DNA from 2 places in the Brevibacillus sp. RS1.1 genome. Region 1 is predicted to be linked to the other one. Evidence: a T-box and tRNA genes for the amino acid it is inferred to sense, from the RefSeq annotation. Region 1 holds a T-box; the other holds one or more tRNA genes.

Evidence for each region. A T-box is a leader RNA that pairs with one kind of tRNA and senses whether it is charged. The one in region 1 lies ahead of HP570_RS06820 (valine--tRNA ligase), so its partner is inferred to be a tRNA-Val.
Region 2: it has a tRNA-Val gene. The T-box ahead of HP570_RS06820 (valine--tRNA ligase) is inferred to sense a tRNA for this amino acid. The anticodon was not compared.

Annotation. Positions count from the first base shown of each region.
Region 1 is NZ_JABSVA010000002.1:242,968-258,587, forward strand. It holds gene HP570_RS06795 (hypothetical protein) at 1-636, opposite strand, end outside; gene HP570_RS06800 (prepilin peptidase) at 754-1,188, opposite strand; gene HP570_RS06805 (ketoacyl-ACP synthase III) at 1,302-2,297, opposite strand; gene murC (UDP-N-acetylmuramate--L-alanine ligase) at 2,718-4,100, opposite strand; gene HP570_RS06815 (bifunctional folylpolyglutamate synthase/dihydrofolate synthase) at 4,102-5,475, opposite strand; gene HP570_RS06820 (valine--tRNA ligase) at 5,519-8,191, opposite strand; T-box leader at 8,249-8,490, opposite strand; gene HP570_RS06825 (STAS domain-containing protein) at 8,549-8,875, opposite strand; gene HP570_RS06830 (ATP-binding protein) at 8,983-10,221, opposite strand; gene HP570_RS06835 (PP2C family protein-serine/threonine phosphatase) at 10,249-11,451, opposite strand; gene HP570_RS06840 (hypothetical protein) at 11,702-11,884, shown strand; gene HP570_RS06845 (protein kinase family protein) at 11,923-12,918, opposite strand; gene HP570_RS06850 (phosphotransferase) at 12,905-13,903, opposite strand; gene HP570_RS06855 (LysM peptidoglycan-binding domain-containing protein) at 13,918-15,417, opposite strand; gene hemY (protoporphyrinogen oxidase) at 15,512-15,620, opposite strand, start outside.
Region 2 is NZ_JABSVA010000001.1:1,085,961-1,101,580, reverse strand. It holds gene HP570_RS04915 (hypothetical protein) at 1-58, opposite strand, end outside; gene HP570_RS04910 (PHP domain-containing protein) at 166-1,011, shown strand; gene HP570_RS04905 (DUF3995 domain-containing protein) at 1,074-1,496, opposite strand; gene HP570_RS04900 (TetR/AcrR family transcriptional regulator) at 1,610-2,125, opposite strand; gene HP570_RS04895 (NAD(P)-dependent oxidoreductase) at 2,325-3,224, shown strand; gene HP570_RS04890 (GNAT family N-acetyltransferase) at 3,331-3,786, opposite strand; gene HP570_RS04885 (YjcG family protein) at 3,864-4,373, opposite strand; gene HP570_RS04880 (hypothetical protein) at 4,519-4,677, shown strand; gene HP570_RS04875 (alpha/beta hydrolase) at 4,680-5,384, opposite strand; gene HP570_RS04870 (phosphatidylglycerophosphatase A family protein) at 5,562-6,101, shown strand; tRNA gene HP570_RS04865 (tRNA-Ile) at 6,518-6,594, shown strand; tRNA gene HP570_RS04860 (tRNA-Val) at 6,620-6,695, shown strand; gene HP570_RS04855 (hypothetical protein) at 6,877-8,037, shown strand; gene HP570_RS04850 (hypothetical protein) at 8,636-8,941, opposite strand; gene HP570_RS04845 (hypothetical protein) at 9,226-9,771, opposite strand; gene HP570_RS04840 (hypothetical protein) at 10,282-10,926, shown strand; partial or broken gene HP570_RS04835 (DUF4280 domain-containing protein) at 11,225-11,632, shown strand; gene HP570_RS04830 (hypothetical protein) at 12,566-12,850, shown strand; gene HP570_RS04825 (hypothetical protein) at 13,965-14,879, shown strand; gene HP570_RS04820 (hypothetical protein) at 15,133-15,620, shown strand, end outside.

The DNA of each region.
Region 1 (15,620 bases):
TTGACCCACTGCGTTACCATTCGTCGCGTTACCATTCGTCGCCTTACCTTTCGCTCGCTGACTTTCATCTGGCAAAGCGGGACCTGCCACGCCATTTTTCCCAGATGTTTGTTCAGTGCCTGCACCCAGCGCGGTCAGTGTCTGAACCGTTTCACTCAGAACATTTCCGTACGACTCGGAAAATTCCTTTTGGGAAAAGACCGTCAATACAAGAAATCCGAATAAGAGGCCGATGGCTACAGCCCCACCTGTTGTTAAAGTCGTACGCCAAAAGGGCCCCTCTGGCCATAACGCTTCGAGTCGACTCATCGGACGACTCCTGTATCCCTTTTCTTCGGTATCCTCGAAGGAAAAATCGGATTCGCTGGAGTCGTTTGGCGTCTGATCGAGTTCAATACTCGGCTTCGTTTCTTTTGCGGCAGCTCCTCGTAGCTGCATCATCCGTTCCCATGCTTCGTTGCCCTTCTCCTTAAACGGGTCAGTAAACGGTAAGGGGGGGGCTTGAAAACGAACACGTGGCGTATCGTCCTTTGGCGTGCGCTTTCTACTTGCTACCTTTGTGCTGTCGTCCCGCTTTTCATCCCAGAACCTTCCGTTCATTTTGACCGTCACACGATTTTTATTTTGTCCGCTCATACGCTTGCCCTCCTAGTCACAGGCTCTTTGTACTAGCATACGTTTTGCTCGGACGGGTTATGACTTCTATCTAGTGATTCTATCGAATTTGTTTCTACTACGATTCCACAAGGCATTTCAAGAGGCTTCACTCATAAATAAAAGGACAGCTAACCCCATCGTGACAAAAGGCGCAAACGGCACTTCGTATTTTATACTTACTTTTCGTATCAGCAACAAAACGAGAGAGACGAGCAATGCAGCCAAGCTCGCAACCGTAAGAACGACTACAAAATCGCGAATCCCGAGTCCATAGCAGACTAGAGCGAATAGCTTCACATCCCCCATCCCAAGCGCAAGAGGCTTGTAATAGCTAATCCATCCAAACACCAGTAAACTGAGAATCGCAAAAAGTCCAGCCATCAGCCATTCCATTGGCGAAGAGAGAGCGAGCTCGAGAAAAGAAATCAGTACAACCCCTGCAACTAATGCGCGATTGGGTATTCGTCTATGATGAAAATCAACCCACGAAAGGTAAAGGCAGAGTACGAATAATATCATAGCGTTCGCCATTTTTTGTTCCCCCAGTTGAACCTGTCCTCCGAAAAGGATATCTACCATTCCTGGGACAAAAAAACTGCCCAGAACAATTCTGGACAGCCTCTCCATTTTCGATATAGCCACTTTTACGGATTCCAAGTGAACAAAAGACCACCGTGGACGAGACCACCGCCAAACCCATACACCAGGATCGTATCCCCTGCCTTTACTTTGCCTTCCTTGATCCCCAAGGCGAGCGACAATGGGATGGTAGCCGCTGATGTGTTCCCGTAATGTGTCAGACTGTACAATGTCTTATCGAGAGGGAACTGACTCTTCTCACAAATGGATTCGATCATGCGCAAATTGGCACTGTGCGGGATAAACCAGTCCACATCTTCGAGCGTTTTACCCGCCCGGTTCACCACCTCTAGCATCCCCTTTGGAACAGTTGTTACTGCCCACTTGTACACTTCTCTCCCGTTTTGGACCATGCATCCATTCCCGCTCAATTCTCGTCCGTTCATACGCGTGGACAAGCCCGCTCGGTATACATGAATCCCTCCGTCTCCCTTTGAGCCTAAATAGGCGGACAAAAAACCAGGAGCTGTAGAATCCTGCTCAACCAGCACCGCTCCCGCTCCGTCCCCGAATAGGATGCACGTCGTACGATCCGTATAGTCAGTTACTTTTGTTAGCGTTTCTGCACCTACCACCAACACTTTGCGATGCAAACCAGAGCTGATGAGCGCATTAGCTGTATGGAGCGCATACGTAAATCCTGCACAGGTAGCAGAGAGGTCCATGGCTCCCGCCTGCTCGACTTGAAAATGCGCTTGGATTTGACTCGCGACGCTTGGAAATGGATAGTCTGGGGTACTAGTTGCGACCAAAATCATATCGACATCGCGGACATCCTTCCCATAATTTGTAATCATATCATGGATAGCAGCGATAGCCAGATCACTGGTAAATTCATCTTCCCTTGCCATACGGCGCTCATGTATACCCGTTCGTTGCAAAATCCACTCATTCGATGTATCTACTAGCTTTTCCATATCTGTATTGGTAAGAACGCGACTCGGCACATACGTACCGATGGCGGTAATTCGTGATTTGAAGGGGGTTGTATTTGTCATCATCCGAACATCACCTTTCGATTTTTATGATCTGATTATAACACTAGATATTAGTATCTGGTACTAATTTTTTAGAAAAATAAAAGTCTATGTTGAGTCGTCATAGGGGAGGAGAAGAAAAAGCACAGGTCTCTTCGACTCTGACACGCCCGCATGGGGGATTCACTGGACGTCTCCATTTAAAAAAGGGGACCGTCGATCCAAAGCCACCCTACGGGCGGACGTTTCTCAAGGAAGAAGTGTTCGACAAGCGTGGTCTCCTTTTTTAAGTTCCGACTGGGTAGGCTTTGTCAAGGTCTACGAGCCCTGTGCTTTTTCTTCTCACTAGCTTGGTTGGTAGCTCGATACTTTTTTAAATATAGGTAGATCAAAATAAAAAGACTTGAAACCCGTAGGTTCCAAGTCTTCATACAGCTCTATCTGTTATTTCTCTAGCCTTTCAGCCAGCCAGTAAGCAGATTTCCAAATGTCTCCTGCACCCATTGTCAACACGAGGTCGCCCTCTTGCAATCCTTTGAAGACATGCTCCTGCATTTGTTCCTTTGTAGGAATGTACTGCGCACGCGGGTGGCTGTTGGTGCGGATTTTTTGAACCAGCACCTCGGAGGTTACTCCTTCGATTTTTTCTTCGCCCGCTGGGGAGTAGATGTCCGTGATGATCACTTCGTCTGCTTCTGCAAAGGCACGGCTGAATTCATCCATAAGGAAATACGTGCGTGTGTAGCGTTGTGGCTGAAACACAGCGATTACACGTCTGCCCGATGCCCTTGCCCCGCTAAGTGTCGCGATAATTTCTGTCGGATGATGCGCGTAGTCGTCTACGACTAGGACACCTCGTGCATCCCCAATGATTTGAAATCTGCGCTTGGCACCGCTAAAGGTAGACAGCGCCTGTGCAATTTTATCAAAGGAAAGGCCAATATCCAGACATACAATGATCGCAGCTAGTGCATTTGCAATATTATGCTTGCCTGGGACTACGAGACACAATTCACCCAACCGCTCATCCTTGTGATAAACCTGGCACGTGCTGCAACGATCTCCACATTCAATCGAAGTGGCAGAAAACTGTGCTTGTGCCACAAAGTTCGGATCAACTGCATACGTCACGACCGTTTTTTCGACGGACGGCATGACTTCGCGCACATGTGAATCATCGATACACAGGATCGCTTTTCCATCCGGTTTAAGATGGCTCAAGAACTGGACATACGCCTGTTTCAAATTGTTGAAGTCGCCATCGAAATGCTCGAGATGATCTGGTTCGATGCTCGTCACAATTTCATACATCGGCCTGTATTCCAAAAAGGAACCGTCGCTCTCATCTGCTTCGGCAATAACATAATCACTGGTACCTGCCTTTGCGTTGGTACCAGCACTCATCAATTCACCGCCAATGATGAAAGTCGGGTCTACACCGCACTCTTCCAGCACGTGAGAGATCATCGATGTCGTGGTCGTCTTGCCGTGTGCTCCGGCTACTGCTACTCCTGTGCGTTCATTCAATATGCGAGCAAGCATTTGGGAACGGTGCATGACCGGAATTCCTAGTGCTTGGCCTGCGATCACCTCAGGATTGTCTTTAGAAATACTGGTGGAGTATACGATGCTGTCTGCTCCCTCCACGTGGGCAGCATTATGGCCAATATGAATGACCGCCCCTCTTGCTTCCAGCTTTTTCGCCAAATCGTTCATGGCGACATCGGAGCCGGTTACCTTGTATCCAAGGTCGATCAAGACGCGGGCAATGGCACTCATGCCATAACCGCCGATGCCCACAAAGTGGACGTGTTGGGCCTGATCCACCCTATTCACCTGCCTCTTCTACTATAGTGGGAAAGAATGCGCGTACTTGGGCGATGAAGTAGAGCGAACCGCAGACGACCAGCCAGTCATCCGCCTTCGCTAATTGCTTCTCCCGCATCCAAGAAAGGAGAAACGCCCGCCAGTCTGGGACTGCATCGAGAAACTCTTGCTCCCAGCCTCCGGCTAAAAACGACTCTTGTAAGCTATTGGCTTCGGCTGCACGCGGAAAATCAAAGGTTGTCACATGCAGCTTTTTGATTTTTGACTTAACTGGTGCGAGCGACTCTGCCATTTTGGCGAGCGGCTTATCTGCCAATCCAGAAAAGAGCAAATGCAACTGTACTCCGTCCGGCAACAACCGATCCAGACTGCTTACAAGCGCCTCCATTCCTTCCTGATTGTGTGCCCCATCCAAGATAACCATTGGTCTTGGAGAGATGACTTCTAGACGACCAGGCCAACGCGTTTGTTGCAAACCACGAGATATTTCTTCTTCCTCCAGCAAGAAAGAGAAGTAATTTCGCAGGACATCGATAGTCATTAAAGCAACGGCTGCATTGGTTGTTTGGTGAATGCCATTCATGGTAAGACGGTAGGATGCTTCCGCACGACGGTGAATGCTTTTGTAACGAAACTGTTGATCACCCAGCTGCTCCTCTACCTGCTCTGCCTGGAAATGTTCACCTATATGATACAGCGTACTCTTCATTTGTCTCGCGCGCTCCTCAAAAACCGCGAGAAGTTCCGGCCTAACCTCACCTGTGACTACAGGAACACCCGGCTTGATAATCCCCGCTTTTTCCCGGGCAATATCTTCCAAGCTTTCTCCCAGCACTTGTGTATGGTCCATGCCGATATTCGTGATGACTGAAACAAGCGGAAGGACGACGTTCGTCGAATCCAATCGCCCGCCTAGTCCTGTTTCCCAAACGACTACCGCTGGTCTCGCCACTCTTGAAAAATAAAGAATGGCGATCAGCGTAATCACTTCAAATTCGGTAGGGGAACCATACTCTGTTTCTTGTTCGCATCGTTGCACCCACACCTTAACTTCATTCACCAGCTGCAATAGATCTTCTTCCGCGATCATGCTGCCGTTATAACGGATGCGTTCACGGAAATCCACCAAATAGGGGGAGGTAAATGTACCTACACTATATCCGGCTTCCATCAGCATTTGCGTCAGGAATGCGCAGGTTGAACCTTTTCCATTGGTGCCAGCCACATGAATAAACGGGATTCTCCGCTCAGGATGTCCTACCTGCTCCAAAACCCACTGCATTCTCTCAAGCCCCGGCCGTTGACCGAACCTGAGTAGTCCATGCAGCCAGTCGAGCGCTTGGGTGTATTCTACAAACCCTTCTTCTGCATGCATACCACAATGCTCCATTCTCAAAAATATGCGATGGTATGGCGGATCATTCGCCCTTCAATTCAGCAAGTCGTGCAATCACCTTATCCCGCTTATCCATGTAGTCTGCCATCTTCGCTTTTTCCTCTTCGACTACTTTTTCAGGTGCCTTGGCCATAAATCCAGCATTGTTAAGCTTTTTCTCAATGCGCTCCACTTCGCCGTTGAGTGTCGCCACTTCTTTTTCCAGGCGCTTCAGCTCTTGCTCGATATCGATCAAGCCCGCCAGTGGAAGGAACAGTTCTGCTCCCGTGATTACGGAAGACATCGCTTTATCAGGCGTAGCTAGATCCAGGCTGATTTCCAGACGCTCAGGGTTGCAGAAACGAGTGAGATACTGCTCACCGCGTGTCAGTCGCTCAGCGGACAGTGCATCGCTTGGCTTGATCAAGAGCTCAATTTTCTTGGACATCGGTACGTTTACTTCAGCGCGGATGTTGCGTACGCTGCGGATGATATCCATCAACTGGTTCATTTCGCTTTCTGCTTCAGCAAACATCCATTGCTCGTTAACGGTTGGCCAAGGTGCTACTGTAATGCTCTCGCCTTGGTGCGGCAATGCCTGCCAAATTTCTTCCGTGATGAACGGCATGAACGGATGCAACAGCTTGAGCGTTTGATCCAGAACCGTTACCAGAACGGATTGGGTGGTTTTCTTCGCCGCTTCATCGGTACCGTACAATGGCAGCTTCGCCATCTCGATATACCAGTCACACAAGTCATCCCAAATGAAGTTGTAAAGCACACGGCCAGATTCACCGAATTCAAATGCATCAGACAGACGGGTTACATCTGCAATTGTTGCTTGCAGGCGGGAGAGAATCCATTTGTCTGGTGTAGACAGCTCACCGCTCAAATCGATTTCCTCGTATTTAAAGTCAGTCAGGTTCATCAAGGCAAAACGGGACGCGTTCCAAATCTTGTTTGCGAAGTTGCGATTTGCCTCCACCTTTTCCCAATAGAAGCGTTGGTCATTCCCTGGAGAGTTCCCTGTCGCCAGTGTGTATCGCAGCGCGTCCGCTCCGTACTTCTCGATTACTTCCATCGGATCGACACCGTTGCCGAGTGATTTGGACATTTTGCGGCCTTCGGAGTCGCGAATAATGCCGTGGATCAAAACGGATTCAAACGGACTTTTCCCGGTAAATTCAAGACCTGAGAACATCATACGAGCTACCCAGAAGAAGATGATATCGTAGCCTGTTACCAGGACATTCGTTGGATAGAAGTACTTCATGTCCTCGGATTCTTCTGGCCAGCCCAGCGTCGAGAACGGCCACAAACCAGAGGAGAACCATGTATCGAGAACGTCGTTGTCCTGCTCCAGCTTGTGGCTGTGGCAGCTTGGGCACTCAGTCACATCCGCGCGAGATACAATCGTTTCGTTACAATCTCCGCAATACCATGCAGGAATTCGGTGACCCCACCAAAGCTGACGGGAGATGCACCAGTCGCGGATGTTTTCAATCCAACGCAGGTAGTTCGTCTTGAAGCGCTCTGGGACAAACTTCACACTCTCAGGGCTATTTGCATTAGCCAGTGCTTCGTCAGCCAATGGCTGCATTTTTACGAACCATTGGGTAGAAAGGTATGGTTCTACGACTGCATCGCTGCGCTCACTATGTCCAACCTGATGAATATGCTCCTCAACCTTGAACATAACGCCTTGCTCCGTTAAGTCTTTGATGATTTGCTTGCGGCATGCAAAGCGATCCAAGCCTTTGTAGATACCGGCCAGCTCGTTCATCGTGCCCGTCTCATCCATGACAACGATTTGTGGCAACTGATGACGAAGACCCAATTCAAAGTCATTCGGATCGTGTGCTGGCGTAATTTTTACAGCGCCAGACCCAAACTCAGGATCAACGTAGTCATCTGCTACGATTGGAATTTCGCGTCCTACGATTGGCAAAATCACGGTTTTGCCGATCATGTCCTTGTAACGCTCATCTTCCGGATGTACCGCTACAGCCGTATCACCTAGCATTGTTTCAGGACGGGTTGTAGCTACTTCGATATAACCGGTGCCATCCGCCAATGGGTAACGCATGTGATGCAGCGCACCTTTTACTTCCTTGTAGATTACTTCAATATCGGACAAAGCCGTGCGGGCTGCAGGGTCCCAGTTAATGATGCGATTGCCGCGATAGATCAAGCCTTTTTCGTACAAGCGAACAAATACTTCGCGTACAGCTTGGGACAAGCCCTCATCCATGGTAAAACGCTCGCGGGAGTAATCCAGAGCAAGACCGAGTTTTTCCCACTGCTCACGAATATGCGAAGCGTAAATATGCTTCCACTCCCATACCTTTTCCACGAATTTTTCGCGGCCCAGGTCATGACGAGAGATGCCTTCTTCTCGCAAGGTAGCCTCTACACGCGCTTGTGTTGCGATACCGGCGTGGTCCATACCTGGCAAGAACAAGGCGCTGTAGCCTTGCATACGCTTGGTACGTGTAATGATATCTTGCAACGTCGTATCCAGTGCGTGGCCCAAATGCAATTTGCCAGTAACGTTCGGCGGTGGAATAACAATCGTAAACGGACGTTTATTCGGGTCACGTTCTGCCTTGAAAAATTGTTTTTCGATCCAATACGGATACCATTTGTTCTCTGCTGCTTTTGGATCATAGTTTTTCGGCAGCAATTGGTCGATGTCGGTTGTTGGCTGTGTAGACATGTACGACTCCTCCTATTAGCATGGCTTGCTTTGCAAAAAATAAAAAAACCCTTCATCGCAAAGGACGAAAGGATTATTTTCGCGGTACCACCTTTGTTAACACACGATAAACGTCATGCTTATGGCGTGTTCACTCTGACAAGATAACGGTTGCGAACCGGTCTCGGCTAGGCACATGCTTTCACCGAAAAAACTCCTGGGCGACCTTCAGCCATTCATGACCTTAGAGAATCTCGCAGCTACTGATTCTCCTCTCTGCCAAGGCGTCCTGACTTACTCTTCCCACTCATCGTTCATATCGTATGTAGTTGTCTTATTGTTAGCTTTCACTATTATATACAATCACGCTGTTTGGCGTCAAACCCGGGTTTCGCCCACTTTTCCAACTGCAATGCCCAGTGCTTCGGTAAAACCGAGAACGCCCAAAATATCGAGAATTTCTTCTCGGACATTGACGATTTCTACCTGCTTGCCCATGGCCAACAGTTCTTTCGTGGTAAAAAACAGGCTTCCAATACCGGAAGAATCTACAAAGGAGACACCTTGAAAATCGACGGTAACGGATTGATTTCGCCCTCCATACTGCTGGAGCAATTCACCCACTCGATCTCCTACAGCCATGTCCAACTCTCCGACGAAAAACAATGTAGCTTGTCCGTTCGCCTCTGTTGCGCGGTAGTCCATGCTCAAACTCCTCTCAATAGGTATCGGTACACCCAATCTGCTCGTCCTTTTACTATATTACCCATTTTCATTCACTTGCAAACATTTGGCTTTTTGGAAATCGTTGCTTAACGCGAAAGGTTACATTCTAAAATAAGCTTTGTACCCGCCAGCGAGCTGCTCAAATATACGCGATCACAGTATTGCAGGATCACGTGAAAGCCGGCTCCAAGTGAGTGGCGTGTAGAAAATCCTTGCTGTAAGGTAGCACGCGGAATATCCTCGAGCAAAATTCCTTGGCCTTCATCATGGATCACAGCCCGGCACATCTGCCTGTCGCTCGACAAGTATAACGTGACCACACCGCCATCTCCGTGCTTCAACGTATTCGAAGCAGCTTCGTTGACCGCAACGAGAAACTGCAGCAATCGTTTATCAGAAATGCCTTGTGGTTCCAAGGCCTGCTTGAACAATTTACGCAGTTCTGCAAGCTGCTCCGGTAAACGGATGTCGATCGCCAAGAGCTTATGCCCTTCCCGGAGCAAGAAAAATAATTCTTCATCACTTAGCAACAACAGCTTACCTTCCGTGACCACACCCAGAATATCTTTGTAGATCTCCCATTCCCGTCTTTTGCGTTTTCGTTCTTCTGCAATGACGGCGGTGACATCAATCAAGGCGATTCCACAGGTCCGATCTGGCAATACAGATGTGTATAAATCAAACACCTTTGTACCATCCGAGGTGACAATTTGCTCCCTCACAGGTCCGCCCGTTCCCGCCGCCTCTTCGACCAGGCGTTGCATTTCTCGCTCTACTTCCACACTTGCACGAGCGTCACCCAGCGGACGCACTTCCCCTTCATCGTAAAGATAGAGGAAAATGGTCTCGATCTGACGCAGTATCGATAGCTTTTGAATCTCTTGTTTGATTAATCGCCCCCGCTCGTCGTCTCGATCCTTCCAATGTAACAAGACGTCTGTAGGGTCCAATTCGCCACTCATGTGCCACGTGTGAAATTCTTCCAGAAGCAATCGCTCCAGGACATCTTCCCGTCGCAAAACCTTTTCGATATCGATAATGTGGTAAGGATCACCTGCTATACCACGCAATCCGCTACCGATAATTCGGAAATCATAGGCGAGCTCTATTTCTATGCGTCCGTGCAAATCATGATCAGAACTGCTTAACCCAATGGTCGTCCGACTCACTGCTACCAGCTTCGCCTGGTACGATTCCATCGTTGCTAGGTTCGTCACCTTAACAGTGCGGGGCGGAACGACTTTATTCGCTGCACCGCCAGAACGTAGCGCGACAAGGCAATTATCACAAGTGGGATTGTCCGGACAACGCTCACACAAAATCACAGTTCATCCTCCTATTCACTGACGCAACTACACGAGGGCTATACTCTCTTCAGGCTCAAATTGAAGAATCAACACAGAAATATCATCCGTTTGTTGTCGCTGCTGTGTTATCTCCATTAAGTAGGACTCAACTCGATCCATCGACTCCTGCTTATTGTCACCAGGCATATGTAATAAGGAGGTTAGTTCTTCTAGCCAATGCCTGCTTCCTCGAAACACATCTTTTCTCCCTGTATCAATCAGACCATCTGTGTAGAGTAATAGCATACCCTCTTCTTCTAAGGGTACCTCCTCCATTTGGTACGTGCTATCGGGCGAAAGCCCTAGGCCTACCCCACCCTTGCAACCTAATACGGTTGGATTCGATTTGGACAAATAAAAAGGCTGAGGATGTCCTGCCCTGCTAAATCGAATTTTGTGTTCCACCTCATCATAGACAGCAACCAGCATCGTAATGTAAGAACGGGTTTTCACCAAATCTGCATAAAGCAACTGATTGAGTTTTTCCAAAATCTCATCCGGCAAATAGCTGGACTGCAACACCTGCCGTACAGCAATCCTAATCCCCGTTGCCCAAATACTGGCCAAAAAACCGTGACCAGACACATCCGCAATGATAAAACAAGTGTAGCGATCATTAATTTGTCGATAATCGATGTAATCTCCGCCGACATAATCGACTGGTACGTAAACCGTTCTTGTTCGCAAACTGGTCAACTGCAATTCTTCTGTGGGAATGAGCATCGACTGCATGCGCCTAGCCAGCTTCATCTCCATCTCAATTTCTCGCTGTCCTGATGACTGGTCCTGTTGACATCTGAGAATCAACGCCCGGATGTTTACGAGGAGTAACCCATAAAAAGATTTCTCCAGTTCCTTTAGCTCACGGTCGTTGACGTTACTCTGGGCGAACAAACGGACATAACGCGGTGTTTGAGCGGTATCACACTGTTCCGAGACAACAATGCGCTCCTCTACTTCGCGCTGCACTTTTGCGCTCTCTTTGTTCCCACGCTCGATTCGAAAATAGACAAAACCTAAAGCCGATTCAAACGAGATCGACAGGAAGCAGGGCTTGTCCATTTTCACGAACCACGTATCGACCAACTCTTCTATAAATGGCATGAGACTCTCGTAATTGACCTGGCGCTTGCTTTGCTCATTGCTGGTCATCACCAGATACTCATAATTTTGTTTCAATTCCATTAGTTTGACCAATTGCTGATTCATCCCTGGGCCACTCCCATACACACTTTAGCATAATTCTTTCTTTCGGGAATTGCGCAAAGGGTTTTGGCAATTTTCAAAAACATTATGATCACCTTTATTCGTTTCGTCCTAGCCTTCCTGCCCTACACCTTCCCTTTTCAGGCGCCATTCAAACCACTATCTACTTTCCACGAAAATGTTTTAGGCGTTTGTTCAAGGTTGTAGACACTGTCCAAAGTTAACGCGCATATGCTGGAATGAGGTGATTGTGATGAATTTTCGTTGGAAGTATAACCCCACGTATTTACGGATCAAATACGGATGCAAACAGGTTCTCTTTCCGCTGTTGGTTTTTCAGTTTGTCCGAACGGTTGTGTTTCCTACCTCTTTTGATGTCATCCTTCTTGGTTTGCTGGCCATGCTCTATGTTGCCATCTCTCTTGAATGGTTATAAAAAGAAAAACAACGCCCCACGCGGTGAGACGTTGCTCATTAAAAGGCTTGCTGGACCCAACGATGCAGGCGCATCAGGCGGTCCATATCTTTTTCAAAACGTTGGACAGCGTAAAGCTCGCTCCACTCGCGGGGATGATGATAGTAAATATCCAGGTCCCTCATGATCCTCTCCGGATAGGACAGAAACGAAGCCATCAGTTCAATTTCTTCCGGTTGCAGCGGAAATATCTCGGCGTAGCGATGGAATAGTTGAGAAGCCCCAACCTCATCGCCCGCCATTTGAAAATAAGTGCGATAAAACAGCGTCAAATCGCGTACTGGTGTATCAAAACTGGCACGATCAAAATTAAGCAGCCGTCCTTTTCCCGATCGATCTGGCACAACATGCTCTGGATTCGGGTTACCATGGATCAACGATAAGCGAAAATGAGCATGTGTCTCATGACGTTCTCGCCAATCGGTCAATAAGTCTGTCGCTGTTTGGGCCATTTCCTCAATAAACTCCTTATTTGCCAAAAACACCAGATCAAAAGGAGAAGGGTATTTGCGCTCCTGCGCAAGAGTTGCCGCCTTATTCATTTGTTCTTGCCAATATTGCCAGCGGTTCAGCAAGGAGTCGACAAGCGGCTCTACCTGTCTAGGGTCATCGTAGCGATAGTTTTGTGTCAAATGATGAAGCTCCGCCAAACGTTCCAAGGCAGGGGGCGCCCAAGACAAGGGTTGCTCGGCCCATTCCTCACTCCCTGGCTGCCAGGGGGTTACATAATAGGCAGTGCTACCCTGTTGAACAAAAGGATCATCGTATTTCGTATACGTAAAAGGAACAGCCCCATCCCATCCGCGGTGCTGCAATTGGCGCAGCATATCGCTGACGAAAACAAGACGTTGCGCGGGTACTTGCGCTCGTTTGCATACGAAGGAGCCGTAGGGAGTCGTCGCCTTAAAAACATTTGGCTCCTTTAAAACGTCAATGCTCTGGGCATACATGTCATACTCTTTGAACAAAGGAGCAATGTCATCATACCGACTCATAGACTCCCTCCCTCCTCGAACGCTCGGCCCGCTCTGCAATATGTCGAAGTAGCAAGTCAACAGATTGTTGGCTCTGCAAGGCGTGCTCAATACCAGCGATCGACGCTTCTTGATTCAGTGATACACGTTTCACGTAGGATTCGATACCCCTGTACAGTTCACGGGGACGAGCCATAAAGGCTAGTATCAACGAATAATTTCCATAGGTAAGGGGCTTGATTTCTTCATAGCCGTCAAAAAAAGCGTCTATCTGCTTCAAATCCTTATGGGTTAAAAAATGATCGCGCAAAAAGGTGGCAACGTCGCGTTGCTGGACTGATATGACCGGTCTGAAGAAGCCTCTCAAGTACAGCTTCCCGTTTATCAATCCCCAGTTGTTACGCAAAAGGTCCCGATGGGATACAGCGACTGCCTCCGTGGTAATTCGCTCATGGGCCAACATCGTAGCGGAACGGTCCATTCTTTGCAGCATAGGGGTCATGAGTTCCGAAACCCAACGATTTTCCTTAGAATTCCTCTCATATTTGGCTCGAAATGATTCGACCAGCTCTTTGGCACGTCTTCCTTTTTCTTCTACTTGCTGCTTTTCCTGCTTGAGCAAATCACTTCCGGACAGTAAAGGACTCTCCTGCTGAGACTGATGCATCATCGCGATCACCCGTCCGCATTGCCTCGCAGTGTCCTGGCCAGGCTGATAGTCTTCGATTTGTCTGTGGTGGTCCGTCATGGTAACACCGCGTTTGCCCAAAATCAAAAATGGCTTGGTGTCTCTCGTCCGAATAAACCGCTCCACTTCTCGAAACCCCTGACGAGCCAGTCGTTCGCGCCAGGCAAACGACCAGCGCATCACATCTACACGCGGCCAAACGTGGAGTTCTTTGGGGCCCCGGTTTGTCTCCAATAAATAGCAATCATCAAGGGGCGTAATCCGGATTACGCGGGCTCGATATTGCTGGCAAACCTCGGAGAGATCAATTTTATCCACGGTCCCCCACTCCTCTATTGTGGGATGTACAGAATCTGCCCTGCTACGAGCTGCTCAGAAGTTAATCGGTTTACTTCCACGATTTTGGAAACTGGCAAGGAGTATCGCTGTGAAATATGCTCTAACGTCTCATCGCGCTGAATAATGCACATTTTCAGCTGACTGGAGCGCTCTTCTTTTTTCCGGACAAACGATGTGAGATTCTGCATGGCCTCCACCGTAGAAGGGCTGGCATTCGCCGCAGACCCATATCGTGAAGAGCTAGATGAAGATTCCGCCTCCTGCGCCATCGCTTCCTGTTTAGCACGACTCGCTTGAGAGAAGATGGAAGTAATGTTCACGCTACTTTTTTCTTCCTTGGAGGGTTTCCCTGAAATCGCCACTCGTACTTCTACATCTTCCGCGGCAGCCTCTGGTTCTGCTACGACTGCTTCTGCAACGACTGGTTCTGCTTCTTGCTCAGGTTCTGGCTCAGATACTACACTAGCTTCCACCGCTTCTTGCACAGCTTCCTGTGACTCTGCTTCGACTGATGAGCCAGTAGGTTCATTAGAAACTGGTTGGTATCCGATTGCCTGTTGATCGTGTAGAGCCAGTATTGGCTCCTCATGTCCTTGTTCTTTTTCGGCTATTTCTCTCATCTGTTCTTGCTCATCTGCCAATACCGGCTGCTCGGAATAGGAGTCAGAAGAATCGTACAAAGCAGTTTGTTGGGAATCGAAGTCATACGAAATCGGAGCAGTCTCCCAAGACTCTGGTGGATCGGGCTGAGCCACTTCCAGTACATCCCCATATTGCTCGTAGTATTCATCTTCATTGGATTGAGCAATAGCCGGGGTATCGAACATGGAAGGAGATTCGGTTGATTCATAGGATGCTGGCAATGCCTGCCGCTCCAATTCCTCCTCCAGCGCACTCAGCTTTTGATCAATGTCATCGAGGGACGTCTGCTCCGTATATTCTTGCCCATCATCCCCAGCAGCGAAGGTGTATTCCCATGCTTCTTGGTCTGGACCGGCAGCCTGCGTTTCGATTTGCTCTGCTTGTTCATTTCGATTCCCAAGGACTATCCCTAAAATCTTCAGATCGGCATCGATTAGCATTTGATGTGGTGATTCCAGTTTGTAGTCAAAGCTGTCCACAATCGCGTAGATGTCGCCGATCTCCGTAATCCGATCCAATGGAATGGTGATATTCAACGGAATGCGATGACCGATCTGTTCCTCCCAGCCATAAAAGGCTTGATCCGATGCTTCCTGGCGAAAGGGAGTAAAAGTCATGGCCTCAACCAGCGATTCTCCTTCGCCGCCTGTTGCTTCTGCGGCTTCCCTGATTGGCTCGTACTTCCCTACTAATTGCAAGCAACCCGTGATCGAGATGTAGGAATCGTTTTCCAGCACCTCCACATCTGGAACCAATTCCAGCTCTTGCAATTCACCTATTCCAGCTCTATCGGATGAGAGGAAAATGGTCTCCTTGATGGCAAAAGAGAGTTGCCCATCCTGTAATGCCATTCGTGCTCCTCCTTTCAAGTGCAGGACATTTCCCTATACTATATGGACAGGACGAGCCGTTTAGCACCGAAAAAAAAGGAAAAACCGGGGTTATCTATCTCCCCGGTTTTACTGACGCTATCCATTCTGCTATTGCTTTTTTCCCCTGATCAATACAATCTGGTACACCTACGCCACTGTACGACGCACCTGCCACGATAACA
Region 2 (15,620 bases), on a different contig from region 1:
TGTCAACGTAAGAGAGTGGCTGAACGACACCGGTAAGGGTCTTGTTTTTTAACCGCATGGACATCCTCCTCGGTTCAACCATTGGGAATCGAAGCTTAGTCTCATACTATGTGCGGCAATACCAATTCAGACTTGTAGAATAAAGAAAAGAAGGAGTGGACGAGAATGGAACTTATGGCAGATTTGCATACCCATACAAAAGCGTCAGACGGTACCTGCGAGCCGGCGGAAAACGTACGCTTGGCGAAGGAGGCAGGACTTGCTGCACTGGCGATCACGGATCACGACACGGTAGCAGGGATTCCAGAAGCAATGGAGGCTGCCCGTGCACTTGGCGTGGAAATCATTCCGGGAGTGGAAGTGAGCTCCGTAGGGAAGGGGCAGGATATTCACGTTCTCGGCTATTTTGTCCCGTATGAAGACCCAGCTTTTGAAGAGCGTCTCTTTCGTCTGCGAGAGACGAGGCATGAGCGTAACCAACTGCTGATCACACGGCTGCAGGAGCTCGGTATCGACATTTCCTTGGAAAAGGTATACCGCCGCAAGCAGGGCACGGACAAAAACATCGGGCGACCGCATATTGCAGAAGAACTGATGGAGCTGGGTGTCGTTTCAACGATTGCAGAGGCCTTCGATAAATACTTGGGCAAAGGGGGAGCGGCTTATGTCAATCCTCCACGCCTTACCCCGCAGGAAGCGATTACGCTGATCAAAGAGGCTGGCGGAGTGGCGGTGCTGGCTCATCCGGGTCTGTATGACGATGATGAGTTGGTCCAGGAGTTGATTGTATTCGGTTTGGATGGGATTGAAGTCAATCACCCGGACAATGATGAGGTACAAAAAATGCGCTACAGCAAGTGGACAGCGCAATACGGAATGGTTGTCACCGGCGGTTCTGATTTCCATGGATGGCGTGGAGAGGAGCCGTTTCATGCGATGCTTGGCTCTCATACCGCAGGGATGGATGCTGTTGAACAGCTACGGGCGATTGCGGAGAAGCGGAAAGTGTAATACATCTAAACATAATGGAAGCGACCCTCTTCTCTTTTATGGGAAGAGGGTCTTTGGTGAGCTCAAAACAAAGCTAGCAGAAAGGATATCCCTAACCACAAGCAAAGAGGGGTAAACAATGCCGTATCTCGACGGGCAAACTTCGTATTTTTTACTTTTTTAAAAAAGCCAATGTAGTTGAAGTCTCCCACAGCGCGCAGGACAAATACAGCGGCACAGACCATGCATCCCCATTGAATCAAAGAAGGGGAGAGTACGGGCGATAGATAGCCGCTCTGGGCGAGCAAAATGTAACCAGCACAAGCCAGCAAGCAGGCAACGATGATCGTTCCGCCTTTCCCAGGGGAAAAAGTCCGGCGTGCATGATCGGCTGTTGTGGGAATGACGGAATCGGTCCCCCATTTTCCTCCGAAGGCCCAATAAAAATGCAGCAAGGACACGATGACCAAGAAGATAGCAGATGAGATGGGGAAAACATGCGTCATGGAAATGCCTCCTATTGATTTGTAAGGTCTTCACGAAAGATACGCACTCGTATGTTTTGGGTAAAAAAACCCCTGCACGAGACAATCTGTCAGGCAGAAAGGGGGAGTGGGAATCAAATCCAAGTCATAAAATGTTGCAAGGGTGCGGACATATCAAAAGGCGTTTCCAGCTCTCGGCGAACGAGCCAGCCAATATAGAGGAGGTACGCGAGTTGAGCGCGTGCCTTTGCATCAGCGGGAGCCAGCCCTTTTTTCTCATACAGGGAGGCTACGAAGCCGATTCTGCGTTGCTCGATTTCCACGAGACGTTTGGAAAGGGCAGGATGTTGTTTCGCCCAATTGTAGATAGCGGCTTCGGTTTTTCGCTCGCTGCTAAAAACGCTCGACAAAAGCTGTTCCAACGACATGCTGTCCGAGTGTGGCGCTCGAATGATCCGCTCGGTTGCATGCTCCTCCCAATAATCGATTATGGAGTCTAACAGTGCTTGACGATCCGGAAAGTGATGATAAAAGCTCCCCTTGCTGATCTTCAGTTTTCTGGCGAGAGGCTCCACACGAACAGCGTCAATGCCAGCTTCAGCCAACATATCGAGCCCCGCCCGAATCCAATCTTCACGTACGTATTGCATGGTTCACCTCAAAAGATACGATATCGTATGTTTCTGGTTCCATGTTATTCCACTGGGTGTGAAGTGTCAAGAAGAGTTGGTTTTTGTATTGACATTCACACTAGTGTAAAGCTTTAGAATCGCAATCAAGAGCGGTAGACCTTGCATGTAGCGCCGGATCTTCTCGCTTGGAAAAATAAAACGAATGGAGTGTCGACCTGTGAATTCAGCATCAATTCCTGCCTCTGTAACTGTTATTGGCCTTGGCCATATGGGAGTAGCACTCGTGGATGCTTTTCTAAAAGGCGGTCATCCAACGACTGTCTGGAATCGTTCAGCAGATAAAGCCAAAGGTCTGGTTGAGAAGGGAGCAGTGCTGGCGGGCAGTGTGAGCGAGGCAATCGCGGCAAGCAACTTGGTCGTTGTTTGCTTATCAACCTACAAAGTCATGCAAGAGCAGCTTGCGCCATTAGAAAATGAATTATCAGGGCGTGTCATCGTCAACCTCACTACAGGAACACCGGAGGATGCACGCAAGACAGCCAAGTGGGTAAGCGAGCACGGTGGGCAATATCTCGATGGAGCGATCATGGCTATCCCTCAAATGATTGGACTGCCCGAAACACTCATTTTCTACGGTGGGTCGAAGGCTCTATTTGAAGCATATGAACCGACATTGAAATTGCTGGGAGGTAACGCTGCCTATCTCGGTGAAGACTATGGTGTTCCGTTGATCTATGATTTGTCGCTGCTTACCATGATGTATGGGGCTTGGTATGGCTCCATGCATGCACATGCCCTATTAAGTACGGCAAACATAACAGGAACAGAATTTCTTCCATACGCAACCAACTGGGTAAATCACTTGATTGCCCCGCTCTTAACAGATCCGGTTGCCGCACGGGCACGTGATGAAGGAAACTTCACGACAGATGTGTCCAATTTGAATACGAACAAACTAGGACTTGAACACATCATCCATGCCAGCCAGGAACAGGGAATCACTGTTGAGTGGTTGATGCCATTGCTAACATTGGCCACACAGAAAGTAGCAGAGGGCTACGGTGCTGACTCTTTTGATCGCGTCATTGAGGCAATCCGGAAACCATTGGTGAAATAATTCTTTTCTCTGGGGCAAATGAAAAACAACCTCGTTTCGCATGCTGATCATAACGAAAACGAGGTTGTTTTTCTGAAAGAGGGAATGGAGCTGCACGCAGTTTCCCTTATGCGCGAATGGATTTGACCATCGCAATATGCTCGATACCTGCATCGTCAAATAAGTCGCCAAAAGGTTCATAGCCGAGCTTTTCATAAAACCGTTGGGCTTGCGTCTGTGCATTCAGCTTCAGGCTGTCATACCCGTGTTGCTTGGACAGATCTTCCATCTCAAGCATGATTTGGCGGCCCAGCCCGGTACCGCGTTCTGTTTTGGCAACCGCCACCCGTTCGATTTTTCCCACTCCAGGTGCGTAGGTGCGGATACGGCTTGCGCCCACTGGCTTTCCATCGCGGTAGGCCACAAAATGAATCGTCCCGCCATCAAGGGTGTCATGCTCATCGATTTCCAATTCTTCTGGTACTTCCTGTTCCTCGATGAAAACGATTCGTCGTACCGACAGGGCATCCGCCAATTCTTGTTCCGTGGTGACTCTTTGGATCTGGTAGGTTTGCAGGTTCATCGTATTCGTCCTTTTTTAGAAAATATCCCTCCTTACGATGGAGACGCAGGGAGGGTTGGTGGTTGAGGATAGGGTGTTTATTTTTTGAGAAGGAAAGTCTGGTAAACGCTCCAGATGCCATCTTCGAGCTGATAAACCAAGTGGAAGCGATCAATTTCGCTGTTTAGATCAATTTTTGCCATGCTTAGTTGACCAGTTACATCACGCAGCTCATCGTCGGACAGGTCACGCCCGATGGTCAGATGCGGTACGTATGCGTAGGTTTCTTTTTCATTCACACACTGATTGGCAATCTTTTGATGCAGTTCGTTAAATGGTTCTTTGTTTTGCACAGCCAAATAGATCACGTTGGTGGTAGGGTGGAAAGAAGATACACGATGGAAATGAGCCGAAAAACTGTCAGTAGAGGAGGCAACCTGCTCCAGATGGCTCACCAGCTTAGGCAGCTTCGCTTCGTCCAGCTCGAAGGCTTCCTTCAAACGGATATACGGAGGAACCAAAGCATAGCCCGGATCATAACGTTTCCGGTAAGAGTTGGCTACTTCTTGCACCTTGCTAGATGGGAATATTACGATACTGTACATCATCAGAACCACTCCTCCTTACTATCTATCATGCTCTACAAGATATTATTTTAACAGAAAATTCTTCATTTGTGTAATGTTAAGCGTGGGTCCGTATATTCCTTGCGCCAAAGGAAAGACTGTGTAGTGCAAGGAGGTGCCGCATGGCATGCATACGGCTATGATGATCACATTCATTTTTCTCGTCCTGCTTCTACTGTCTGTGCTGACCTTCACGATCTTGACTGCGATCCGAAAAGGAGAATTCGAAGAGGCTCTCGTATCGACGATCAAGGATGAAGGTCCACAAGAAGAACAGCCACGGTAAGTTTACCCGTAAAGCGTCTTTAGCATACGCGGTAGATTGCGCTGCCAGTGGCCCCACGTATGGTCACCCTCAAACGTTTCATAAATGAGGGTGGCTTTTTTCGTGCCCAAAATCTCGCGCAATTCCTCATTGGCCGCAAGAAGATTCAATGTGCCACGCCCCGTGCTTACTGCCGTTTCCTCCGTCCCGATTTCCAAATAAATGGTTTGTGGCACGGAAAAGTCAGCGTCCGCTACCAGACGATTTAGCTTTGCGTCCATGGCAATCGACTGGCAGGCAACTTGTCCAAACGTATGTGGATAGTTAAGCGCAGTGAACAGAGAGACAACTCCGCCCAAAGATTCGCCAAGAAGTGTTCGTGCGTTTCCCAAAGGATGTGTGGAGTAATGCGTATCGACATAGCTCACGACCTCTTCGGCGAGGAAGCGTCGGTAGGCCATGTGCTCCTTACCATCCGGATGATAACGGTCGTTCCGTTTGCTTTTCTCGACAGGGAGAAAGACAGCTATGATATCAGGCAATTCTTTGTCCTCATTCAATTGATCCAGCAAAGAAGCCATTCTACCCATCGCCAAGTAATCTTCCCCATCCTGTACGTAGAGGACTGGATACGAGTAGAGTGGCGAGTAGCGTTGGGGTGTGTAGACAATCAGCTTTTCCGGCGTCCCCAAATGCCGGCTTTCCAAGATGATTTCCTCAAGGGCCACTGCGTTGTCCTCCTTATTGGGATATTCCTGTTCATTATTATACAGGAGCGAGCGGGCATGCCCAATAGTTTGGGTGTAGAGTTCGGCATTGGGCGAAAGATTGTCGCAATTTGGCTCGTGTGTGATACTATGGTAGGAAACGACTTCACTCGATTTGTGGAAGGGGTTGTCTCTTATATGAAGAAGCAAGTACACAGCATCGAAGTCAGAAACGCTGCTCTCGCACGTTTGGCAGAACGCGGAGTGACGTTGGATGATATCGCAGAGATCGTCTATCTCATGCAGTCGCCGTACCATCCAGATCTCACAATGGCGCAGTGCATCGAGAGCGTGAAAGCGGTCTTGGAAAAAAGGGAAATGCAGCACGCCATCCTGGTTGGCGTTGAGTTGGATACGTTAGCAGAGAAAGGCCTCTTGTCCGAGCCGCTCCAATCCATCATTGCGTCAGATGAAGGACTATTCGGATGTGACGAAACATTGGCGCTAGGCTCCGTATTTGGATATGGAAGTATCGCGGTGACCACCTTTGGGCATTTGGATAAGCACAAGGTCGGGGTGATTAAAAGGCTGGATACAAAGTCGGGAGAGGGACGTGTTCACACGTTTTTGGACGACCTCGTGGCGAGTGTGGCAGCCAATGCGTCTAGCCGCATGGCCCATCGGATGAGAGATGAGCAGGAGGCCGAGTTGGCACAAAATGAGGCGTCGAAGCAATAGGAAGCCGAGCTGCGTGTCGAGGAGAAAGCGAAAGGGACGGAGCAGGCGGGGTAGGTTAGGTTTGGGACGAGGGTGTTTGCTTCAATCGTTACCTAATTATCTTGTTTGTTGTTGTTAGCTTTATTGATCGTTTTTGTCTGGCAGAGTCAATTCTCCACTGGTGTAGCTCATATGCTTGATGCAGTCATGTAAGAAGTGATGCCATCGGGTAGGTGATCTCCCTGTTTTGTAGGGGGAGGTGGGCAGCAGCGGTGGGGAATGGCTTTTTACAAGGGGCACACAAGACTGATTTCACTGGGTTTCTTAGTGTTCTTTTGGTACGAGTGAAAATTTTTACAAGAAATTATTCATTTCCTCTTGAAATCCATTTTACGATGCTGTATAGTAATAAATGTGATCGACGTCCGATACGATTCGGGCCCTTAGCTCAGTTGGTCAGAGCGGTCGGCTCATAACCGATTGGTCGTAGGTTCGAGTCCTACAGGGCCCACCATTAAACGATCACACACATATCCCATGATCCGGTAGCTCAGTTGGGAGAGCACCATCTTGACAGGGTGGGGGTCGCTGGTTCGAACCCAGTCCGGATCACCATAACAGCACTTGCGAAGCCTTGATAATCAAGGCTTTTTTTGATGAGACAGGCACCCAGAGTTAATTTATACAGGGTGCTTTTTTGTTTTTGTTGACGTAGTGTTGACTAATTTTTCATTACTTGTAATTATGATGAAAAGTTGGCCCATTTTAATATAAACATGAAAAGGTATGATGGAAAATGCAGAAATTTCAAGAGTTATATATCGAATTTTTGGACCAATCAAACATTATGGAACTATTCAGTAAAGTAAAAAGCACAAAAGAATTAGAGGCAATTGTATATGAAAAGTTAAATGGTTATTTTGACAATAAAAATGCTCTCAACAATAATCTTTTGACATGCCTACTGTCAGAATCTATTGGACTTGAATACTTAGACAAAGTTGAAGGTAAACGGGAATTTTTTGAACAATTACTCCTGTTATATAAAAAATCTAAACTATCAAATAATAATAAGTGCATGGAGATTATGGTTTATTGGAATTATTATGGTGAGCGTGCAAATTCCGATGTTTGGAATGTCTTTAACATATTTAAAAGCATCGATAAAAGTATGGAATTAAATGAATTGGTATACGCATACTTCAACATAATAGGGGTAATAGTCGAGGGGGTAATTAAGTATTATTTAATGATTTTGTACTGCCAGCTACAAAATATTTCCGGTAAGTTGGTTGATTATCAGAGTGTGAAAATGACAGAGCTAGGAAGATTATTATCTTTATCTAACAAGATTTTAAAGACATTTAAAATAACTCTTCCAAAACCAAAAGGTATATCATTGAACCAGTGGAGGAATATCTCATATCACCATAGCTATAGGCTTGAAGAAGATAAAATAGTTTGTGAAGTTATGAATGGTAAAACATTCAGGTTTAGTATTGAAGAACTTGAGCTAATTGTACAACAAATATTTGAGACTGGACGTGCTTTGAAAGCAGCAAATACAATTTTTTACATAGATAATTCTTTTGAATTAAGCAAGATTAAGAAAAGAAGGTACATTCGAAAGGAGGTTGAACTGTTCGACTTAATTTCAATTATTCTTTCACAAGGTTATGAGATTTTAAATACAGAAACTAGCAATGAAAAAACAATAATTTCAATTAAAGAGATATTCCAGCAAGAATATATTTTCCAGTATATCTTCTTCTTTATTCAAATGTGGCACGTATTTAATTCAAAGATTTATGAGATTAATTATTACAGTTTTAAGGGTGACTTATTTGCAAAATTTAGTGTTACTCAAGAGTCATTAAAAGCGATTGATGAACAAGATAATGATATAGAGAGCCATATTAATTCAGTTAAAATTGAATATCTGCGAAAAAATGAATAATCTAATTCATTATGTGGCTATTTTGAAAATATATGTTGTTATGTAACTATTATATTATCGGTGGTCTACTAAATACGGCCGCCGATAATTAGAGTCTGTAAAATATTCTGTGTAAACGTTCAACCTCATTTTGTGATGAAGAGATCGTAGGGGACAAGCCTGAATGGATTTTGGTAAGTAAGAAACCATCTATCGATCATTTTTGTACCTTGGGATGCTTGTCAGGCCATGTAGACGAAATGGCAATCGAATCGGAAGAGAAAAACGGATTGATTAATTAAATTGATAACGTGTATCCAGTGGCGCGGATCGAATGCACCTGGATACACAAGATCAATTAAGTTGAAAACGGCACTTAATGCGGATATTCTTTGCCAAGGATCAATCCTACGAGGTTACCGATAAATTCGAACACAAAGATTATTAGTTCCACTGGCTTCACACTCCAATTCCTCATCTTGTATTTAAATACGAATGTTACAGAAATTGGTTTCAATGCATCTTCACAACAAAATGCTCATTAAGTACAATGGAAGATCTATAACTGATAAAAAAGAAAGCCGCCTGGTAGGCAGCTTCAGAAATTAGTATGCAGGTTTTATAATTTACAAACCGTTCCTGTATACGTTCCTAACCAGTAAAATCTCGGTCCTTCTGGAACAGGAATAAGATTCCCTTTTTTGTATATTTTTCCATAGTATTCATCATGGACATAGTCTTCATAGTTAATATATTCAGGGACTGGGGTTGGATATCTGGTGAACGATTTGTAGTAAGTGGCCTCTTTACATACGGTTGCTTCTACACTTTCGTTTGCTTGAGTTTCAGTTACTGCAAAAACGGGTGAGACAGCAACAATGCTCAACAAGAAAAAACAAATGACTAAAGTGAACTTTTTGATCATGAGTGAACCACCCTTCAAGATGTAAGTAAATTCCATTTAAGGTTACTACAGGGGATGTTTGTCGTAAAGGTATTTTTGGTTGTAAGAATGATTTTACACACTGTGTAGACAGATAAGATGGAACGGGAAAATAAAAACCCAATCCAAGGGATCGGGTGAAGGAAAGCTTAGATTGAGGCTCATAGGATTTTACTAATTAGCTAGTGAAGAAAAGAGGTATGAACGATGTAATGCAGTGTACAAATTTACTCATGAAGTAAATGCTTCAAACTGATTACGTACAATCACTGTTTGAAAGTACGTGGTGAAATCGTGATGATATTGTAGTCAATCCGATTATCTGGGTCAGTATTCGAAAACATTACCATAAAATCCCCAACTTTATACCAAATCTCATATCTATATTTATGATTCCCGTATGTTTCTTCACCGAAAATTTTAAAAATCTGTTCTTTAGTTAATGATTCAAATCTTGTTTGTATGACAGTTAGACGTTCCTCGCCTTTGATTTTATTAAACATGTATCTATACCCGTTTCGGTCGAAATATCTGGTATGCAATTTTGGTGAAACATAATCATCCTCTCTTATACCGAATTTTGATTGCAGTTCTTCTTTTGTTATATGGAAAGCGATATCACCGCCTAAATTTCCTTCATGGATATTCTCAAGAATGTGGGTGAGAAACTCTTGAGCGTTAGATTGAGATTTTTGGGGTTTGAATCTTTCATAGGCGGTCATAGATGAAGCATCTTTCATATAGGAAAAAACCGGGGTAAGAAGATACATTATTAAACCAATTACTAAGGCTATTTGTTGGATTTTATTCATGGAAAGCCTCCAGGATTATTTCACCATTTTGTTCATTGGTAGTTTTTAAAAGATATTGGTTCAGCTTAAATGTTATCTTCAAGATTGTATTGCATCATCTCGTTAGTTTCAATTTATTTCCAAAATCCTTATATCCGATCTAGTATTTAACACAACGGTAATTAAGAAAAGTAATTTTTCAAGGTAATCGAGTAGATAAGCACTCCAAAGATCAAGGCAACAATTCCTTGAATTCGGTTCCGATGTTTTAAATGAAAAAATCCTATAGCTAAAAATGAGAATAAAATCCCGAGAATTGCCCATAAGAACTTGTTTTCATTGCGTAGTTTTGCTTCTCTAAACAACCAGATACTCATCAAAATACTCATAATCGGCAGAAACATGCAGTATACCCCTTAAAAATCAATGTGTTACAAAATTATACAACACGGGATAGTTCAGGGGAATATGAACAAGGTATCACAACACACGATTTGTTAAATGAGAATTAAGAAAGGGTAGGCGGTGTAGGTGAACGATAAGCTGATCGAAAGTGTTTGCGAAAAATGTCCCGCTACTCAATGGGGCAAGAAATCGATCTGTAGTGTCCACAACCTCCACGTTGGTAAAATCGAAACCTGCCCGGAGTGGGACAATTACATCATAGAGAATCAAGGGTTGCTTGATCGGAGCGGGCAGCTCGGCTATATCAATCTTGAGGCAGCTCTTGAAGTCGTACAAAAGGTAGAGGAAGAAATTAAGGATTACCATTGGATGGTGAAAGAGGTTGAGCGTCTGAGGAAGGAAATAGATAAGGCGATATCTTCGAATCCGTTAATACAGGAGAAATTGGTCGCTACCTATGGCGATGCAGCAGGTATGCCGAGCGGGAAAGGATTACGCCTCTCCACCTTAACCATTCCGGAAGAGCGGTACGAAAAACGGATTGAGAGAATGAAAAGCCTTGAAGACAAGGTGAGGCAAATCAATGATTTCGCTATCGGTCTGAGCGATAGCAAGTACCGAACAGTCCTGGAATGCATGATGGATGGAATGCGAATGAATAGCATTGCTAGGCACGTAGGAGTTTCCCGGCAACGATTGAATGAAATCAAACGGGACATCGTAAATCGATTAGCGAGGGAGCTGTACAGTGAGGAATTGTTAGGTTTCTGAAAGGTTGGCGGAATGACGTTTTTAAAGAAGAGCAGATGCATAAATACTCAGGCAATCCATGATGAAGAAGCCCTCGGGAATGATCCGAGTGGCTTTTCGTGGTTCTAAAAACCTATGGTCATAATGGTGCGTTTGTTACTTTGTATCTATTGTTAGTGTGCGTTCCACATCCGATACTTCATTACGTGGGCATTATTTCCTTTTTATATATAGATTGGATATCGGATGTATCGATCAACATGAGAATCTCCCATCTGTATAGAAACCTTTACAGAGAGGAGGAGACTGTTAGCCCAATATTGAAGGTATCAATATCCAGCAGTCAAGTGCTGAACGCAAGAGCTACGTGGTTGTGGGAGCCATTTTATCATGCAGCAGCGGAAGTAAACAGAGTCGGCTGAAAATGCCGTTCAGCCATGGTGTTTTTGTAAAAGGAAAACCGCAAATGAACATCATGGATTTCGTTCCCAACGTAAATATCATGCCCTTTGGAAAGTGCAGCAGCTTACAAAATCCCACAGTCGCTTCTGCCACAGCTGCTAACAATGGTGTGCTGACACCAATGCCTTGTACACCTCTGACAACAATGCCATGGATCGATGGGAAAGCGGACAAAATAGTCGGTGGCCATCCGGCATTGCTGAACAAATCAACAAATATGTGTTTCTATTGTGGGCAGATTAAGATTGAAGATGACGGACAGGATTTGGGTGGTGTGACGATAGGGAATCAGTCGTCGGCAAATAGCGGGCCGTCAGCTACCGGCTTTGGACAAGGACCAGCTTGCGAAAAGCCGCAGGAAAAACCAAGCATGTTGGATGACTTCATCAAAGGAATCTCGATGCTGGGAGACGTTCCTGCTGCGATGAAAAAAGCGGCGAGTGAGTTGCCAGGCGCTTTGGAGAAAGCAGCAAATGATTTGCCGAAGGGTGTTGGAGTGTTTGTAAGAGAAGGCTATATCGAGCCAATACAAGAAGACATAGATACATTGCGGGATGATAAAATCGATCTCGCGGATGGAATTGCAATCAGTGGGCTTGCCTTGGGTGTACTAACGCTGGGGGGAAGTAAAAGAATTAAGAATTTATTGGATGCGGCAAGGAAGGGAAGGAAGGGGACGAGTGATATTCGTCAGATTTCTTCTGGAGGGTTAAGAAACGAACAGGAATTAACCGATGCTCAAAAAAGCGATTTGATTGAATATGCAAAAAAGATAGGTTTCCCTGAAGAAAATATAGTTTTTAGGGATGGCTGGAATACTGGTATGATGTATGACAGATTATATATTAATACTGACGTTTTACCTGCTCAATCTCCTGGAACTGGAACTTTAAGTGCGAATAGTCGCGTTTCAGGTAAGGCAACTATAGCACATGAAATTATTGGACACTATGAATCCTATGCGAGTGGAAAAGCATTTGAGCTTTATGATGTTGATCCTGCAACTTACGCCAGAAACTTTGCATTGGACGAGGCTCAAGCAAGTATCAGAGCAGCTAGATTTGCTCCTGATTTAACACCTAACGAAAGAATGACCTTAATAAGGGATGCAATTACAAGATTGAGGAATGGTGGACTCCGTGTCCGAGACGTTAAGGACGAACTCTATATCCAACATAGATAGAAAGGGAGATTATGAATGCACAAGTTACTGGACATAGGAGATGTGTTTGAATCAAAAGAATATGGAACTATTATAGTTGGAATAAATCCTGAACTTGATACTCTAAGTCATTCTGAAATTAAAAATAGGATCGGTGACTATATCGTAGTTCGAACACCTGATTACAAAGAGTTAGAAATGAAAGTTATTTCAGTACAAATCTCTAATTCACTCATTGATAAAAAAACGATTGGTATTTGTATTGGTAAAGCAGTTAATCCCTCTGATATACCAATTAGATCCGTGGTATACACGAGATAAATTGGACAGAAAGAGAAAATGTGATCCTATAGAACAATATTTGTTTGAGGGCTGCCCAGTGCCAATAAACTTCTTTACCTAGCCATTACCAATATAACCATTGTTCTACATGTAGGAAATTTTCACGAATTAAGATGAAACGCACAGAAGGAACTTTGTCAGATTACGATACTAGATGGAAAAGATCATGTTCACTATGCTCTTGCAGGGTTGACATTTCTGACACATCTGACGCTTTTGACGTTTTTTGCAAGTAAATCAAAAATCGCTCTATACTAAGTGTACGCACGATGAATAAGCCGCTCAGGGGAATATACCTGGGCGGTTTTGTTTTGGTCTGACAAATTAGAAAGGGGGAAGAGCATTGAGCCAGTCGGTGTACAAGTCACGGCGTTGGAAGCGGAAGCGGGAAGCTATCTTACGAAGAGATAAATACATGTGTCAGGAGAGTAAGCGGTACGGTAAGACTGAACTAGCTACTACTGTGCATCATATTTACCCGTTGGAGTTTTACCCTGAACTAGCGTTCGAGGACTGGAACCTTATTTCTCTTAGTGACAAGCAGCACAACGCTATGCATGACAGGGTGACTCACGAGCTAACAGCATTAGGACAAGCTTGGCAGGAAAGAGTTCGTTCAAAGTTTGAAAAAAAATATCCCCCCACTTTTTAAAATTTTAAATTTTTTTTCGGTGGACCGACTCGGCCAGCCGTTTCCAATAGCGCGAGTTCTGGGAAAAAATTTTTCGGGAGGTGATGGCGGTGGCTAAAGTGACGAAAGCGGCGGTGATATGCCTTGTTATAAGCGTATTTCTTCGGATTCCTCAACCATCCCTAGCCGCGAGGCATCTTTATATCTGCACTGTGAACGAGCTGTCGTTTAAAGCTGGTCCTAACTGAAATCCTCTATTTCAAACTTTGCTTCCGTGTTAAGGATTTTCCAAATATCTTCGTCCTAAAAATATTAACAACACGACAAACGTTTCCTAATATTTAGGTTAAGTGTATTATGAAGAAAACTGGTGACGATAGAATGAAGTACCGAATAATGCATTATTTGGAGAAGATCATAGATTAAGAATTAGAAACATCGAATTAAAGTGGAGGACATTAAATGAATTCTTTTGAAGATTACTTATCTGATTCTCTAGGTTTGAATAAGAATACTATAAAGCAATACATGGAAGATATACGGTTTTATGAAGACAAAATTATCGAACATAGAGCTAATGAGGATTGTCAGTTTTTTTTTCGCAAGGAGTTACTTGAGACTTATCTAAATAAAAGAAGAGGTGCGACTGCTTATTCAGCAGTTGTAAATTATTTGAGATTTCTTGATGAGACAAACCAGATTGACCACATCTCCTTTTTAGAAACAAAGGAACTTTTCTCAACCTTATACAAAAAGAATCTCAAATTCACTGAAACTTTTTTGGATAGGAATTACATTGATTACATATTTAGCGGTCTGGTTCATTATCGCTTTTTAAATAATAGCGAGCGAAACGACGATCAGTTAAGTGTGATCGGTCCTCTTATTTGGGCCCTATCCTATTATTGCGGATTTGAGCAACAACATTTATATAGTTTGACCAACGATGATCTAAGGCTAGAATTGGGGCATATAAGAAACCCATATTATAAATTTAACCCTACTCTTATTGAATGGGTAAAGCTACACGATGAAGCAATAAGGAGAATTAATCGTTACAGAGAAGCGCATCCAGACTTATTTAAATCAAAAGGGGATACACCAGTATTATTTCTCGATGGGAAAAGATTTGATAATAAGTTAGCAAATGCACCGTTTACAATACTCAATGATAGGGTAGCTAATAAAGACAAGCTACCTACTGATATCAGGGTTAACTGCCAAATTCTTGTGCGAAGTGGGATTCTTCACTCGCTACAGGAAACCAAAGGTGCATCGCTTCTGACTTTATCGAAAACGATTGGTCTTGATAATACACAGCTAAACTATGCATTTAATCAATTTCTAAACCCAAATCAAGAAGATACAAGCGCTTAATGCTCAAGTTGTTAAGAAATAGTTATAGCATGGCTACTATGCCATGATGGTGTCAACCACAAAAATTAATACTCCGGCATTTTCATCCTGCATGGTTAATCGAGTTGCCTTTTTGAGTCTGTCTTGGCAGCATTTCTCTTTAAGCTTTTATATTTATTAATAAATTTATAGGAATTCTCATATATGAAAAACATAGAAGTAGACATCAAGGAACTATAATCCATGATTACCAAAATGATCGGGGGATATGAAAATGCTAGACCTCTTTACTCCAGTCGTAGATTCTCAAAATTTTCATCATAATTTTAAGATGATTATGAATGATAAGGATCTAAAAGACGTAATAAATAGCTGGTTAATAGGATTTGAGGATAGAGACAATAAATTCATCAAAGAATTTCAAACAACTTTCAATTCATCTTTCTGGGAATTATATTTATTTGCGTGCTTACGAAATCTAGGATTTACAGTGGATTTTTCTCATAACACACCAGACTTTGTAATTCAAACAAAAGAACAATCACTAATAGTAGAAGCAGTTACAACAAGTAATCCGCAAAACGGGACACCAGAGTTTGACAGAGAACGGGCTATGAGAGAATTTCAAGAAAAAAGACAAACAGCTCAAGGTAGAGAAAAATTAATGAAGGAAGTTGTTTCATTAGCAACAGAAAGAATAAGTAATAGTTTTATTAGTAAGTCAAAAAAATATCTTGATAAGTACTCCAATTTAGATCATGT